One region of the Mesorhizobium sp. ESP7-2 genome, then DNA from elsewhere that is predicted to be linked to it. Evidence: predicted binding sites of a transcription regulator. Region 1 holds the regulator's gene; each other region holds the start of a gene.
What was found. The regulator PhoB, encoded in region 1, activates phosphate uptake and scavenging genes when phosphate is short. The targets are predictions, from matches to a motif close to TGTCATNNANCTGTCAT.

Region 2: a site for PhoB is predicted at 3,652-3,668, ahead of LB543_RS00115 (LTA synthase family protein). Genes of this name have one in related genera too.
Region 3: a site for PhoB is predicted at 3,411-3,427, ahead of LB543_RS32275 (esterase-like activity of phytase family protein). Genes of this name have one in related genera too.

Annotation. Positions count from the first base shown of each region.
Region 1 covers NZ_JAIUGQ010000025.1:31,399-37,011, reverse strand. The annotation lists gene LB543_RS21790 (sterol desaturase family protein) at 1-611, shown strand, start outside; partial or broken gene LB543_RS21785 (sugar kinase) at 664-996, shown strand; gene phoB (phosphate regulon transcriptional regulator PhoB) at 1,281-1,970, opposite strand; gene phoU (phosphate signaling complex protein PhoU) at 1,990-2,697, opposite strand; gene pstB (phosphate ABC transporter ATP-binding protein PstB) at 2,723-3,526, opposite strand; gene pstA (phosphate ABC transporter permease PstA) at 3,523-4,374, opposite strand; gene pstC (phosphate ABC transporter permease subunit PstC) at 4,378-5,361, opposite strand; gene pstS (phosphate ABC transporter substrate-binding protein PstS) at 5,428-5,613, opposite strand, start outside.
Region 2 covers NZ_JAIUGQ010000001.1:22,676-28,288, reverse strand. The annotation lists gene fabF (beta-ketoacyl-ACP synthase II) at 1-1,211, opposite strand, end outside; gene LB543_RS00130 (acyl carrier protein) at 1,246-1,482, opposite strand; gene fabG (3-oxoacyl-[acyl-carrier-protein] reductase) at 1,694-2,431, opposite strand; gene fabD (ACP S-malonyltransferase) at 2,489-3,430, opposite strand; gene LB543_RS00115 (LTA synthase family protein) at 3,674-5,613, shown strand, end outside.
Region 3 covers NZ_JAIUGQ010000067.1:4,353-9,965, forward strand. The annotation lists gene LB543_RS32255 (ATP-dependent helicase) at 1-1,105, shown strand, start outside; gene LB543_RS32260 (hypothetical protein) at 1,144-1,458, opposite strand; gene LB543_RS32265 (trimethylamine methyltransferase family protein) at 1,583-3,136, opposite strand; partial or broken gene LB543_RS32270 (glycine cleavage T C-terminal barrel domain-containing protein) at 3,150-3,344, opposite strand; gene LB543_RS32275 (esterase-like activity of phytase family protein) at 3,542-4,999, shown strand; gene LB543_RS32280 (MATE family efflux transporter) at 5,242-5,613, shown strand, end outside.

The DNA.
Region 1 (5,613 bases):
TCGACAGCCAACTGGCCGACAACGTGTTCTGGTCGCTGGCTTCGGGCGTAACGATCTGGTCGGCATACGAGGCGCTGGTCTGGTGGGCGATGGCCAATGGCTATGCGCCGACTCTAACATGGTCCGGCCACCCGGTCTGGTTCGTCGGCCTCTTCCTGTTGATCCCGATCTGGGAGAGTTTCTACTTCTACTGGATTCACCGGCTGCTCCATACGAAGCTCCTTTACCGCATCCACGCGCTGCATCACCGCAATATTGATGTGGGGCCGTGGTCGGGCCTTGCGATGCACCCGGTTGAACACATTTTCTATTTCGGAACCGCGCTGGTCCATTTCGTTGTTCCGTCCAGCCCGGTGCATCTTATCTGCCACCTGATGTTCTATGGCCTTTACGCCATTACCACCCATACCGGGTTCGAAGGGCTCTGGCTGGCCGGGCGCAAGCGCGTCGACCTGGGCACCTTCCACCACCAGCTTCATCATCGCTACTTTGAGGTGAACTACGGCACGCTGGAAGTGCCATGGGACAAGTGGTTCGACACCTTCCACGATGGCACTGAATCGGCAAAGGCACGGATGAAGGCGCGTCTTGCCGCGCGGCGCCGGCTATAGGTCACGCCGGCGGAAGGGGCACGTGATATAAGTCCTCAGGCAGGTTTACGCCGCAGACCGCCCTAGCCCCCGATCTCTTTACCGCAAGGCCGGCGAGGCGCTGGGTTATGGGCTGGGCAGCCTGTTCGCGCTGATCGATCCCGCACCGGTCGCCATGGTCGGCGTCAGCGCCGCCGCCTTCGACCTGATCGAGCCGGCGTTGCGCGAGGCCATCGCCCAGACCGCCGGCGGCCAGCATTCGGAATCGATTTCCTTCGACACCGAGCCGAACGAGCTGCCGCTCATTCGCGAAGGCTGCGCCATGCGCGCATTGACTTTCGTCGACCAGGAGATTTTCGCGCTGAGCGTGCAAGTGAGAGGGAGTGCCGGGAAGAGCGTTGCCTGAAACCGCGCAACGCCTTGCACTCCGGGAAACGCATGGCCGGACGCCATGACTGCGCGTCCCAACTGCTTGACTGGGCGTCCCAAGCTATTGACGGCTTCGATGACAGTGACACCCATGCCGTGCGATCGGTGTGACGCCGACGCTGGGGGGAGTGGAAAGTTCGACACCGGTTCAGATGCGCAAACCCGACAGCACGCTCGACATGGCAACGGCACAGCGAGTTGAATGGCCATTTCCGCGAGGCGAGGCATGTTTCGCTGCACTCGCGCTGGCTGAGCGGCGCTTTAATCCTCGCGGATCGCGTAGCCCGCGCCGCGGATGGTGCGGATGACGTCCGGCATGCGGCCATTGTTGACCGCCTTGCGCAGCCGACCGACATGCACGTCCACGGTGCGCTCGTCGATGTAGATCGTCTCGCCCCAGACATTGTCGAGCAGCTGGCTGCGCGAGAACACCCGGCCGGGATGGCGCATCATGAATTCCAACAGCCGGAACTCGGTCGGTCCGAGCCGGATCTCGCTCTTCTTGCGATAGACCCGGTGCGATTCGCGGTCGAGCACGATGTCGCCGACCTTGAGCACGCTGGACAGCACTTCCGGCTTGGCGCGGCGCAGCAGCGCCTTGACCCGGGCCATGAATTCCGGCGTCGAGAACGGCTTGACCAGATAATCGTCGGCACCGGTCGAAAGGCCGCGCACGCGGTCGCTCTCCTCGCCGCGCGCCGTCAGCATGATGATCGGCAGCCTCTCGGTCTCGGGCCGCATTCGCAGGCGCCGACAGAGCTCGATGCCGGAAACCGCCGGCACCATCCAGTCGAGCACCAGGAGGTCGGGCACGTTCTCCTGGAGGCGGATCTCGGCTTCGTCGCCGCGTGTCACCACCTCGACCTGGTAACCTTCCGATTCCAGATTGTAGCGGAGGAGCACGCCGAGCGGCTCCTCATCCTCCACCACCATGATGCGTGGCGCGATCATCGATTGATCATCCCTGCCGTCAAGCCGCCGGCACCGACATCGCCGTCTCGTCCTGCTTCGGACGGTTGGCGGGCAGTTGCGTGCCGGTCAGCACATAATACGCATTCTCGGCGATGTTGGTCACATGGTCGCCGATGCGTTCGAGGTTCTTGGCGCAGAACAAGAGATGCGTGCAAGCCGTGATGTTGCGCGGATCCTCCATCATGTAGGTCAGGAGTTCGCGGAACACCGAGGTGTATTTGACGTCGATGCGTTCGTCGTCGTTCCTGAGCTTGGCGAGTGCGGCGGCATCGCCGGCCGCATATTCCTCGACCATGCCCTGCACCTGGATCAGCACCAGCTGCGCCATGGAGTCGATCGAGTGCGACAGGTCGCGCGGCGTGGCGGTGAGGCCGACGGAGCCGACGCGCTTGGCGATGTTCTTGGCAAGGTCGCCGATGCGCTCGAGATCGCCCGCCATGCGGATCGAGCCGACGACATGGCGCAGATCGTCGGCCATCGGCTGGCGCTTGGCGATCAGGGTGATGGCGCGGTCGTCGAGTTCGCGCTGGCGCGCGTCCATGATGGCGTCGTCGGAGACGACGCGCTGTGCCAGCGCGTTGTCCGAATTCAGCAGCGCCTTGGTGGCGCCACCGACCATCGTGCCGGCGAGATCGCCCATGTCGCTGATCAGCCTGCTGATCTGTCCGAGATCCTCGTCGAAGGCTGCGACTGTGTGTTCGGCCATGATCCTGGTCCTCGTATGCGTGAGATCAGCCGAAACGGCCGGTGATGTAGTCCTGCGTGCGCTTCTCGCGAGGCGACGTGAAGATCTTCTCGGTCTTGTCGAATTCGACCAGTTCGCCCAGATACATGAAAGCCGTCTGCTTCGAGACGCGCGCGGCCTGCTGCATGTTGTGGGTGACGATGACGATCGTGTAGTCGGCCTGCAACTCGTCGATCAGTTCCTCGATCTTGGCGGTGGACAATGGGTCGAGCGCCGAGGCCGGCTCGTCGAGCAGGATGACTTCCGGCTTCACCGCCACGGTGCGGGCGATGCAAAGCCGCTGCTGCTGGCCGCCCGACAGGCTGAGGCCGCTGGCGTTCAGCTTGTCCTTGACCTCGGTCCACAGTGCCGCGCGCTTCAGCGCCTGTTCGACACGGCCGTCCATCTCGGCCTTGCTGATCTTCTCATAGAGCCTGACGCCGAAGGCGATGTTCTCATAGATCGACATCGGGAATGGCGTCGGCTTCTGGAATACCATGCCGATCTTGGTGCGCAGCAGGTTGAGATCCTGCGAGCGGTCGAGAACGTTTTGGCCGTCGAGCAGCACCTGACCCTCGGCGGTCTGCTTGGGGTAGAGCTCGTAGATGCGGTTGAAGACGCGCAGCAGCGTCGACTTTCCGCAACCCGACGGTCCGATGAAGGCCGTCACGCTGCGCTCGGGCAGCGACAACGTGATGTCCTTCAGCGCCTTCGACTGGCCGTAGTAGAAATTGAGGTTCTTGACCTCGATCTTCGCCTTGGCGGCTGCCTCGGTGGCAATCGTCATGTCTGGAGACAACATCTGGCTCATTTGTCCTCTCTGCGTCCGGTCAGGCTGCGCGCAAAGATGCTGAGCGCGAGAACCGTCAATGTGATTATGAGTGCGCCGGTCCAGGCCAGCTGCTGCCATTCCTCATAGGGGCTGAGAGCGAACTGGAAGATGGTGACCGGCAGGCTGGCCATCGGCGCGTTGAGATTGCTCGACCAGAACTGGTTGTTCAGCGCGGTGAAGAGCAGCGGCGCCGTCTCGCCGGAGATGCGGGCGATCGACAGCAATATGCCGGTGACGATGCCGGAAAGTGCGGCACGGTAAGCCACTGATTTGATGACCACCCAGCGCGGCGCGCCGATCGCGGTGCCGGCTTCGCGCAAGGCGTTCGGCACCAGGTTGAGCATGTCCTCGGTGGTGCGCACGACCACAGGGATGACCAGGATGGCCAGCGCGACGGCGCCGGCGATCGCCGAGAAATGCCCCATCGGCCGCACCATCAATTCGTAGACGAACAGGCCGATGATGATCGACGGCGCCGACAGCAGGATGTCGTTGATGAAGCGCACCACGGTGGTGAGTTTCGAGAAGCGGCCGTATTCGGCCATGTAGGTGCCGGCCAGAACACCGATTGGCGTGCCGACGATAACGGCGATGACCGTCATCACCACGCTGCCATAGATAGCGTTCAGCAGGCCGCCGGCATCGCCGGGCGGCGGCGTCATCTGCGTGAACACATCAAGCGAGAGCCCGGCCGCGCCTTTGTAGATCAACGCGCCGAGGATCAGTGCCAGCCAGGCAAGCCCGATGCCCGCGGCGGCGACGCACAGCGTCATCATCACCGAGTTTCTGGCCTTGCGGCGGCTGTGAAGCGACGAGGCTGTCGACATCGGTCAGGCTCCGGTGCGGGCGTCGATGCGCATCAGCATGTAGCGTGCGATCGCAAGGATGAGGAAGGTGATGACGAACAGGATCAGGCCGAGCGCCACCAGCGAGGACGTGTAGAGGTCGCCAACGGCTTCGGTGAATTCATTGGCGATGGTCGCGGAGATTGTCGTTGCCGGCGCGAACAGCGAGGTCGAGATGCGGTGCGCGTTGCCGATCACGAACGTCACCGCCATGGTTTCGCCAAGCGCGCGGCCAAGGCCGAGCATGACGCCGCCCATGATGCCGATTCGGGTGTAAGGGATGACGACGCGACGTGTCACTTCCCAGGTCGTGCAGCCAATGCCGTAGGCGGACTCCTTCAGCACCGGCGGCACCGTGTCGAACACGTCCTTGGTGATCGAAGTGATGAAGGGCAGCACCATGATGGCGAGGATCAGCGACGAGGTCAGCAGGCCGATGCCGTAGGGCGGACCGGCAAACAGGCTGCCAAGGCCGGGAATGCCATGGAAAACGCTGATGGTGAAGGGCTGCACTGTCGTCTGCAGGAACGGCGCCAGGACGAACAGGCCCCAGATACCATAGATGATCGAAGGAATGCCGGCCAGCAATTCCACCGCCATGCCGATTGGGCGCCGAAGGGGGCGCGGGCAAAGCTCGGTGAGAAAAATGGCAATGCCGATGCCGAGCGGCACGGCGATCAGGATGGCGATGGCCGATGTGACAATGGTCCCATAGATAGGCGCCAGGGCGCCGAATTTTTCCGTCACCGGGTTCCAGCTCTCGCTGGTCAGAAACGAGAAGCCGAAGGTCGACAGTGCCTGCCAGGAACCGGCAAACAACGAGATGGCAACGCCGCCAAGCAGCACCAGCACGAGAATGGCGGCGGCGCGGGTCAGCCCATGGAAGATCGAATCGGTTAACGCGAAACGTCTGACGATGGCGTCGCGCGAGCCCTTGATGGCTGGCAAGGCTTCCTGGACAGCACTCATGTCAAGCTCGGCTCTTTGTGTTGAGAAAAAGGAGCGCCGCGTGAAGCGGCGCTCCTTCGGGTGATGTTACTCGCCTGCGTAGACCGGCTTGCCGTCGGCCTGGATGTCGGCCTTCCACGAAGCCTTGATCAGGTCGACGACGCTGTCGGGGATCGACACGTAGTCGAGCGCCTTGGCGGTTTCCTTGCCGTCCTTATAGGCCCAGGCAAAGAACTTCAGCGCTTCGCCGGTGGCGGCGGCATCGCTCGGAGT
Region 2 (5,613 bases), on a different contig from region 1:
AAGGAATTGGACAGGGCCACGTCGATCTGGCGAGCGCGTGGCTTGTTCGGCACCAGGTCGATCGCGGTTTCGCGCTCGGGATTGTCGAGGTTGATGGTCGCCGGTGCGATATTGTCGCGGATGGCGAGGATCGAAAAGATCGCTTCGGCCGCGCCCGCCGCTCCCAGCAGATGGCCGATCGACGACTTGGTCGACGACATCGAAATCTTGGACGCCGCATTGCCGACCAGCCGCTCGACGGCGCCGAGTTCGATCGTGTCGGCCATGGTCGAGGTGCCGTGCGCATTGATGTAATCGACGTCGGCTGGCGTAAGCTTTGCCCGGTTCAGCGCCGCCGTCATGCAACGGAACGCCCCGTCGCCATCTTCGGCCGGTGCGGTGATGTGATAAGCGTCGCCGGTCAGACCGTAGCCGGTCACCTCGGCATAGATCTTGGCGCCGCGCGCCTTGGCGTGCTCGAGTTCCTCCAGCACGACGACACCGGCGCCCTCGCCCATGACGAAGCCGTCGCGGTCGCGGTCGTAGGGCCGCGAGGCGGTTTGCGGGGCATCGTTGCGTTCGGTCGAGAGTGCCCTGCAGGCGGCGAAGCCGGCGAGCGACAGCCGGGTCACCGGCGATTCGGCGCCGCCAGCCAGCATGATGTCGGCATCGCCGAAGATGATCAACCGGGCGGCGTCGCCAATGGCGTGCGCGCCGGTCGAGCAAGCGGTGACGACAGCGTGGTTGGGGCCTTTCAATCCGTGCCGGATCGAAACCTGGCCCGATACGAGATTGATGATGTTTCCGGGAATGAAGAACGGGCTGATGCGGCGTGGGCCGCGTTCCTTGAGGATGATCGCGTTCTCGGCGATGCCCTCGAGCCCGCCGATGCCGGAGCCGATCAGCACGCCGGTGGCGCAACGCTCCTCTTCGGTTGAAGGCTTCCAGCCGGAATCCTTCAACGCTTCATCGGCGGCCGCGATCCCGTACAGGATGAAGTCGCCGATCTTGCGAAGTTCCTTCGGCTCAAGAATGGCTTCGGGATTGAGCGTGCCGTTGGAGCCGTCGCCACGCGGAATGACGTGGGCGATCTTGCAGGCAAGATCGTCCACCTCGAACTCGGTGACGCGCTTGGCGGCGCTGCGGCCGGTCAGCAGTTCCTTCCAGCCGTGCTCGAAGCCCATACCGAACGGCGAAACCAGGCCAAGGCCCGTTACGACGACACGCCTCATCGCAGGTCCTCCCCGGTGATGACTGCAGAAAGCGTCAGGCCGAAGCCTTGTCGATGTACTTCACCGCATCGCCGACCGTCAGAATGGTCTCGGCTGCGTCGTCCGGGATCTCGACGCCGAATTCTTCTTCGAACGCCATGACGAGTTCAACCGTGTCGAGGCTGTCAGCGCCCAGATCATCGATGAAGCTCGCCTGCTCCGTCACTTTGTCGGCATCGACGCCAAGGTGTTCGATGACGATCTTCTTGACGCGCTCTGCGGTGTCACTCATTTGGGGCATCCTCGTCTTTTGTTTGTCTGTCTTCGTTAGCGGGCGGAATGCCGCTAATCAAGCTGAAAGATGGTCCTGCCGGTAACGCAACGGCCACGGACCGGTTTTGCCCGAACCGCCGGGTTGCGGGCCGCATTACACGAAAAATAGCCGAGGTCCAAGCCGAAATGGTGGGTTTTCACAGCACAGCGATGACGCTGCCGAACCTCGCTCAGATCATCGCCATGCCGCCATTCACGTGAATGGTCTGCCCGGTTACGTAGGCGGCCTCGTTCGAAGCCAGATAGGCAACGGCGGACGCCACTTCGGCACTGGTGCCCATGCGCTTGGTGGGGATCGCCGCCATGATCGCCTCTTTCTGCTTGTCGTTGAGCTTGTCGGTCATCGCCGATTCGATGAAGCCCGGAGCGACGCAGTTGACGGTGATGTTGCGGGTGGCGATCTCCTGCGCCAGCGATTTGGACAAGCCGATCATTCCGGCCTTGGAGGCGCAGTAGTTCGCCTGGCCAGGATTGCCGGTCACCCCGACCACCGAAGTGATGTTGATGATGCGGCCATGGCGGCGGCGCATCATCGGGTGGGTCAGTTCACGGGTCAGCCGGAAAACGGCGGCGAGATTGACCTCCAGCACCGTATCCCAGTCGGCGTCCGACATGCGCACGAACAGGCCGTCCTTGGTGATGCCGGCATTGTTGACCAGGATGTCGACGCCCTCGAGATCGGCCTCCGCCTTCTGGCCGAGTGCCTTGACCTCGTCGCGGTTCGACAGGTTGGCCGGGAACAGCTTGACCCGGTCGCCCAGTTCGGAGGCCAGCGTCTCCAGTTTCTCGACGCGCGTGCCGTGCAGGCCGACGATCGCGCCCTGTGCATGCAGCACCCTGGCGATCGCCTCGCCGATGCCCCCCGATGCGCCGGTGACAAGCGCCTTGCGGCCGGTCAATTCGAACATTTTTGTCTCCAGGTTGAGAAGAGGGCACCCCATATAGGGATGGTATCAAATGGCGTTTTATGCAAGCGCCGCCAATGCCGCCTCGACCTCGGCCGCGGAACCTACAGAGGCGGTGGCGATGTCGCGGTTGATGCGACGAGCCAGTCCCGAAAGCACCTTGCCGGCGCCGATCTCGTAAAGCGTCGAGACACCGTTGGCGCCGAACCATTCCACAGTTTCGCGCCAACGCACGCGACCGGTCACCTGCTCGACCAGACGCCGGGCGATCTCGTCGGGATCGATCGATGGCTGCACCGATACGTTGGAAAGGACGGGAACGACTGGCGCAGTCTTTGCCACGCCGGCAAGAGCCTCGCGCATGACGTTGGCCGCAGGTGCCATCAGCGCAGAATGGAAGGGCGCCGACACCTGCAGCATCAGCGCCCGTTTGGCGCCCTTTTCGGTGCACAGTTTCGCTGCCAGCTCAACCGCGGCCTTCGCACCTGAGATGACCAGCTGGCCGCCGCCATTGTCGTTGGCGATCTGGCAAATCGAGCCCTTTGCGGCCTCGGCACAGGCAGCTTCGACATCGGCCTGCTCCAACCCGATGATCGCCGCCATGGCGCCTTCGCCGGCCGGCACCGCTGCCTGCATGGCGTTGCCGCGAATGCGCAGCAGACGGGCGGCATCGCCAACAGAAACGAAGCCGGCGGCGGCGAGTGCCGAATATTCGCCCAGCGAGTGGCCGGCGACATAGGCGACCTTGTCGTTCAGCGAGAAACCGCGCGCTTCCAGCGCCCTGATCGCCGCCAACGACACCGCCATCAGCGCCGGCTGCGCGTTGGCCGTCAGCGTCAAGGTCTCTTCGGGACCTTCCCAGATCAGCTTCGACAGGTTTTCGCCGAGCGCGTCGTCGACTTCCTGGAAAATCCTACGTGCCTCGGGAAAAGCATCGGCGAGATCCTTGCCCATGCCGACAGCCTGGCTGCCTTGTCCCGGAAAGGTGAATGCAACGGCCATGCGAGGGCTCCCCAGACTGGTTTTGCTTGCCTGATACTACGAATTTTCCCTGCCTGTGGCGCAAGGCAGCCTGCCAAGTCAAGCCACTTCAGCCCATGCCGAACGCCGTATCCGCGCGCGCGTGCCTGTTCCAAAAGGCTTTTTGGCGATCACACCTGATGAAAACCGCTCACGAATCGTTTGCTGGCTCTTCTTATTTCCGCCACAGGCGCTAGCCTTGCGTGACAATTATATGACAATCGAATGACGTGGGTCGTCTTTGGGTGGGAAGTTAAAGTGGCAAAGAGTTTCAAACGTACCGGCAACGCCGCGCCGCAATTCCTGGAAGACGATCCGTCCACGGGCTATCTGCCGGGCCGGAAATGGCCGGTCGTCCGCTACGGACTGATCAGCCTGGCGATCTCGGCTGTCCTGGTGTTCGCCATCGAACTGATCGTGCGGGGTGATGTCGCCGGCACCGTTTCCTTCTTCCTGCAGCCGCTCAAGCCCGGCTGGACCACCATCGTCGTGTTCGCGCTGATCCTGATCGGCCTCGACGCGGTGCTCGGCCGCAGTCATCAAAGCCTGATGATCGTGGCGCCGCTGACCCTGTCGCTGGCCTTTGTCGGCCACCAGAAATCGCATTATCTCGGCGATCCGCTCTACCCGACCGATTTTCTCTATGCCCGCCAGATCTTCGCCCTGCTGCCGCTCCTTGTGCGCGACCGGCCTATGACCGCGCTCGCCATGGTCGTGGGCATCGTCGCCGGCCTGTCCCTGCTGGTCTACGGCTGGCGGCTTTGGCGCCGCAAGGTTCCGGCCCTCAGCCACAAGGGCCGCCTTGCCCGGCTGACGCTGGCGGTGCCGCTGCTCGCCTTCTTCGTCTCGATCATGGACTATGCCACCTTCTCGTGGACGCGGGACCGGCTGCAGATCATCCCGATCATGTGGGACCAGAAGGAAAACTACGCCTCCAATGGCTTTGCGCTCGCCTTCGCGCTCAACGTGCCGATGGCGCACGTCTCGGCCCCGCCAGGCTATTCCGACAAGGCTATTGCGGCCATTGACCGAACCAATGTGACCGCCTCGGTGCCGGCCCAGAAGCCAGACATCATCGTCGTCATGAGCGAATCCTTCTGGGATCCGACCAAGCTGCCCGGCGTCACCATCACCCCCGATCCGATGCCCAATGTGCGGGCGCTTCGCTCGGGTTCGATGTTCTCGCCTGAATTCGGCGGCATGACCGCCAATATCGAATTCGAGGCGCTGACCGGGTTCTCGAACGCCTTCCTGCCGGCCGGCAGCATCCCCTACCAGCAATATGTGCGCACCCCGACACCGTCGATGGCGACCTTCCTGAAGAGCGAAGGCTATAAGGCGCGCGCCATCCATCCAGGCACCAACTGGTTCTGGAATCGCGGCGCGGTCTATGCCGATTTCGGTTTCAACGACTTCAAATCGGAAGAGACGCTGCCGCCCATGCAAAAGCGCGGACCGCTGGCATCCGACGCCGCGATGACCGACGAAATCATCCGCGAAGCCGATGCCAGCGACGACCCCGTGTTTTTCTTCGCGGTCAGCCTGCAGAACCACGGCCCCTATGAACCGAGACGTTATTCCAACCCGACCCACTCGGTGCAAGCCCCGATCAGCCAGTGGGCGCGTGAGTCGCTGCTCTCCTATGCCGAGGGTTCAGCCGACGCGGACCACGGCCTCGAACGGCTGGTCGAATGGGCCAAGACGCGCGAGCGGCCGACGATTGTCGTCTTTTTCGGCGACCATCTGCCGCCACTTGGACCGGTCTATGTCGAGACCGGCTTCCTGAAGGACAACGTCGCGCCCCGCAGGGAACCGACACCGGAGGCGGCTCTCGAACATCACGCGACACCGCTGATCATCTGGTCGAACCGCTCAGGCCCGGTCGAGAATCTGGGGACGGTGAGCCCTGCCTTCCTCCCCTATCATATCCTCACCGCGGCGGGCATCACCCACCCTTACTACACCGGCTTCCTGGGCGAGATGCGGGAGCGCTATCGCGTTGTCGACCGCAACCTGCTGCTCACGCCGACGGGTGAGGCCACGTCCGACTGGGCGCGACAGCAGGAGATCGACCCGGCGATCCGCGATTTCCGGCTGATCCAGTACGACATGATGTTCGGCAAGCGCCATGCGGCGCCCGACTTCTTCCCCGAGACGGTCGGCAA
Region 3 (5,613 bases), on a different contig from region 1:
GCTGGAAGCCGCCGGCAATCTCGCCGAAAGCGACGAGCTGAAGCCGAAGCCTCGCGCCGCCTTGCGCGAGGTGGCGGCCAATTTTGAACGCTGGCAGAAGGCGCTGGAAACGACGCCGCACACCGAGCTCGCCGAGACCATTCTCGAAGAGAGCGGCTACACCGACATGTGGAAGAACGACCGTTCGGTCGAGGCGCCCGGCCGGCTGGAGAACCTGAAGGAATTGATCCGTTCGATGGAGCAGTACGAGTCGCTGCGCTCCTTCCTCGAACATGTCGCGCTGGTCATGGATGCCGAGCAGAACGCCGGACAAGACGCCGTCTCGATCATGACGCTGCATTCTGCCAAGGGCCTCGAATTCGAGACCGTTTTCCTGCCCGGCTGGGAGGAAGGCCTCTTTCCCCATCAGCGCGCGCTGGACGAAGGCGGCCGCTCAGGCCTGGAGGAAGAGCGTCGCCTTGCCTATGTCGGCCTGACGCGGGCCAAGAAGAACCTGCATATCTGGTTCGTCTCTAACCGCCTCATCCACGGCCTGTGGCAATCGACCATCCCGTCGCGCTTCCTCGAGGAACTGCCGGAAGCCCATGTCGAGGTCGCCGAAGCCGGCAACTCCTATGGCGGCTACGGCAATCCCTATGGCGGCGGCTCGTTCGCGTCCGGCCGTGGCGGCGGCCAAGGGGCAGGAAGACAGAACCCGTACGGTGCCTCGCGCTTCGACAATGTTGGTGCCAACACGGAAAAATCCGGCGCCTTCTCGAACACCTATTCCACGCCGGGCTGGCAGCGCGCACAGGCCAACCGCACCGAGGCGACCGACCGCAACTGGGGCACGCGCTCGGGCCATCAGGTCGAACGCATCGGCTATGGCGAAACAGACTCCGGCTACGGCGCCGGCCGCACCAGCGTCAAGGGCCGCACCATCGACGGCGAACTGGTCGCCAAATCCGTCTCCGACACGCCGTCGGCCTTCAACGTCGGCGACCGCGTCTTCCACCAGAAATTCGGCAACGGCAACATCGCGGCCATCGAAGGCAACAAGCTGACGATCGACTTCGACAAGGCCGGCCAGAAGCGCGTGCTGGACGGGTTTGTCGCGGCGGTGTGAGTTGAATGCGGCTGGCCTCGCAAAGCTGGCTTTCCGCCTCAATCCACCTTCTTCTCGCCCTTTTCCCCGGCCTTCACGATATCCCCTGTCGTAAACAGGATTTCCTTTAGTTCCACGCGCCAGTCCGTCTTCTGGCGCAGCAGGAATTCGAGGTCCATGCCGAAATGCTTGAACTCTTCGCTCTGCGCATTCTTCATGATCGCCTTGGCCTGCGGATCCTTCTCCACCGACATGCGCTGTTCGTACCAGCCGATCGCTTCTGCCTCCTCGATCAGCGAGGTGATCATGCGGGCAAAGGTCCGCACTTCCTGCGACAGTTCTTCCGGCGGTTCGTGATACTGGTCGAAACCCATGTCGTCCTCCCTCGACGGCTCGCGAATGGAGCCAGGCATTGGCCCGCTTCCATGAATGCGTGGGACGCGCCGCGGGTTCCGGGATCGCGGCCACAATTCTGGAACGGCGAGTAGGCAGGCTACTTTACGACACCGGCGCCGCACCGCCCTCTTGCGTGCGCCGCGCGATGAATGCGTCGAGCACGCCTGACGTGGCGGCGGCCGCTGCCGGCGGCTCGAAATCGGCAAGGATGCGCTTCCAGATGCCGGTGGCGCGTTCGGTCGCGTTCTTCGAGCCGCTTTGCGTCCAGTTGCCGAAATTCGACCAGTCGGCCACCAGCGGCTCGTAGAATGCGGTGCGGTAGCGCCCCATGGTGTGGCCGGCCGAGAAGAAGTGGCCGCCCGGCTGCACTTCGGCGATCGCCTCGAAGCCTATTGCGTCGTCGTCGCCGGGAGTTGCGACACAAAGTTCCGCCACCGTCTGCAGCGCCTCGATGTCGGTGACCAGCTTTTCCAGGGAAACACTCAAGCCCCCTTCCAGCCAGCCGGCGGCATGGATGCAGACTGTGGCGCCCGACAGCACCGAGCCCCACAGCGCGAACTGCGTCTCGTGCGCGGCCTGCGCGTCCGAAATGTTGGCAGCGCTGCCGCCGCCCGAGCGCCAGGGCAGACCGGTGAAGCGCGCCAACTGGCCTGCACCGAGCGTGGCTTTGACGTGCTCCGGCGTGCCGAAGGCGGGTGCTCCGGATTTCATGTCGACATTGGAGGAGAAGGAACCGTAGACCACCGGCGCGCCCGGCCGCACGATCTGCGCCAGCGTCAGCCCGGCCAGCGCTTCGGCATGCTGCAGCGTCAGGGCGCCGGCCACCGTGATCGGCGCCATCGCACCGGCCAGACAGAACGGCGTGATGATCAGGACCTGGCCCGCCTTGGCGAAATCGATGATGCCTTGCGCCATCGGAATATCGAGCTGGCGCGGCGAGTTGGTGTTGATGACGGTGTAGCAATGCGCGCCCGTGCGGAACTCGTCTTCGGACAGCCCGCGGGCCAGCCTGATCATCTCGAAACTGTCATCGACCTGCGGCGTACCGCGTGCGAACACGAACGGGAATTTGTCGGAGAGCGTCAGCTGCGCCCGGTTGACGGCATAGTGGCGGAAGCGATTGTCGATGTCCTGCGGCTCGATGCACGGCCCCAGCATGTGCAACACATCGAAATGTTGCACCAGCTTCATGAGCTCCTCGAAGGCGGCCAGCGTTCCGGGCCGCCGGCCGCGGTCGAGATCGGTGACGTTGGGCGCGCCGGAGCCCGCCAGGAACGTCATCGAGCCCAGTTCGAGCGACAGATCGCGAGCACGCGCGCCCGCATTGGCGTGGATCGATCGTGGCGCAGAGGCAAGTGCGGCCAGCACCATGTCGCGGCCGATGCGCACCATGTCGGTGTCGGGATCGACCAGGGCGCCGGCGCGGGCGAGCACCTCGCGCGCCTGCGGCAACAGCACCTTGATGCCGAGCTCCTCCAGCACGCCCAGCGCCGTGTCGTGGATCGACGCCACCTGGTCGTCGGAAAAGATCGGCTGCGGCAGGAACGGGTTCTTCAGCGACCGGTAATTGGGCTTGCGGCTTGATTCGCTGCCGGCCTCGCCCATGCGTCCGCGCCGGCGTTCGCGCCTGCTGTCTCGTGCAGCGTCATTGATCATCAGAAACTCCTCCTCATTGCCGCATCGCCTTGCCCTGGGGATCATAGGGCGAGGCCGCGATGACCCGCGCAGTCCGCTCGACGCCGACAATGTGCACGTAAAGCGCCGTCCCCTCCCCGGCGAAATCGTCGTCCACCAACGCCAGCGCGACGCTCTTGCCGATCGTGTAGCCAAATCCGCCCGAGGTGACGAAGCCGACGCGGCGGCCTCAAGGATTCCTTCCTGGTGAGTTCGAAGCGGCACCCTAGTACGCTGGCGGACCGGCATCGCGCACTGTCACGCAAGCATCATGTTCACGCCTTAGATCGCTTTCGGGGAGGCACGCGCGGCACCGTCGATGCGACACCTCTTTCCGTTTTTGTCCTTCGGCCGCTCCGGCATGCTTCGTCACAAAGAGGATTGTCCATGAAACACCCGCACCGAACCGCCTCGCTCGGCGTCGCGCTGGCCTTGTTCTCCGCCCTCACCCCGGCGCTTGCCGACGGCGTGGCTTACATCAACAAGGGCCTGGTCGGCGTCGGCCGCATGCCGGCCGACCAGCGCGATAAGTTCGGCGAGACCTTTGGCTCCGCCTCCGGCATGGCGATCGACACATCAGGCTGGACGCATGAAGCGGGTACCTACAAGGGGTCGCTCTGGCTCCTGCCCGACCGTGGCTACAACGTCGGCGGCACCACCGACTATCGCCCGCGCCTCAACGCCGTCGGCATCGAATTCACGCCTGTCGCGCCCGACGCCGGCCAGGAGCAGACGGGCGTCAAGGCGACGCTTGCCGACACGATACTGCTCACCGATGACAAGGGCGTCGATGCCACCGGCCTCGATCCATTGTCGGATGTACGCGCCGCGGCCGGCGACATGCCGATGCTGCCCGTCGCCACCAACGGCAAGCTCGCTCTCGACAACGAGGCCATCGCGCGGCTGCCCGACGGTTCGATGTTCATCTCCGACGAGTACGGCCCCAACATCTACAGGTTCTCCGCGCAAGGCCGCCTGATGTCGGCGACCCAGCCGCCGGCGGCCCTTGTGCCGATGCGCAAGGGAGCGCCGAACTTCTCCTCCGACAATCCCGGCCCGGGTGCCGCCGACCCTGATCCGAAGGATCCCGACACCGGCCGCCAGAACAACCAGGGCCTCGAAGGCATGGCGATGACGCCGGACGGCAAATTCCTGATCGCCGTGCTGCAGTCGGCGCCGAGGCAGGACGGCGGCGATTCCCCAGCGACGCGGCAGAACACCCGGGCGCTGGTCTACGATGCCTCCGACCTCGCCCATCTGAAGCTCGCGCATGAATATGTCGTGCCGCTGCCGGTGTTTAGGGATGCCAAGGGCAAGACCAAGGTCGCTGCGCAGAGCGAGATCATGGCGCTTTCGGACACGTCCTTCCTGATGCTGGCGCGCGACAGCGGCAACGGCCAGGGCCTGAAGAAGGGTGACGCTTCGCTCTACCGCCAGATCAACATCGTCGACGTGTCCGGCGCGACCGACATCGCGGGCGGCCCCTTCGACGCGGCCGACAAGCCGGTGGCGCCCAAGGGCGTGCTTGATCCCTCGGTGACGCCGGCCAAGCTGACGCCGTTCATCGATATAAACGACGCCGCGCAGCTTGGCCGCTTCGGCCTGCACAATGGTGGGGCGAAGGACCGCAACGAGCTTTCGGAAAAGTGGGAAGCGATGTCGGTTGCCAGCGTCCTCGACCCGAAGCTGCCCGACGACTATTTCCTATTCGTCGCCAACGACAATGACTTCCTCGCCCAGGACGGCTTCCAGGTCGGCGCGCCCTACAAGGCCGATGACGGCGCCGATGTCGACACCATGTTCCTGGTCTATCAGGTCACGCTGCCCGGCCTCGGCAAGAAGTAACGATCACTGCACAAGCGGGCGCGCGCCTGGCGTGCCCGCTTGTGCAGGTTGTGAAGGCTTGCTTCAAGAACTCCGCATCCTTTGGCACGCCCGCATCGATTGGCTCGGCCGTCCTGCTCGATGACCTTGCCGGCAGCCGACACCGCGCACGAAGCTCCCCGCCCCCGCATCGACCTGTTCGGTTGAATCATGCGATCATCGCGCACCGGACTCGAGATAGGCCTTATCGCCCATGGACGAAAATGCCCGCGCGTCGGCGCACCGGCGACCTGACCAGCGGCCCGATCCCACGCACGCTGCTGCTCTTCGCCTTGCCGGTGCTCGGCTCCAACGTGCTGCAATCGCTGAACGGCTCGGTCAATGCCGTCTGGGTGGGCCGCTTCCTCGGCGACTCGGCGCTGACCGCGACATCCAACGCCAATCTCGTTCTGTTCCTGATCCTCGGCACTGTGTTCGGCATCGGCATGGCGGCCACCATTCTGGTGGCGCAGTCGGTCGGCGCCCGCGACCTGCCCGAGGCGCGCCGCATCGTCGGCACCAGCGCCACTTTCTTCTTCCTCGTTTCGGTGGTCTTCGCGGTCTGCGGCTGGATCTGGGTCGATGCCATCCTGGGC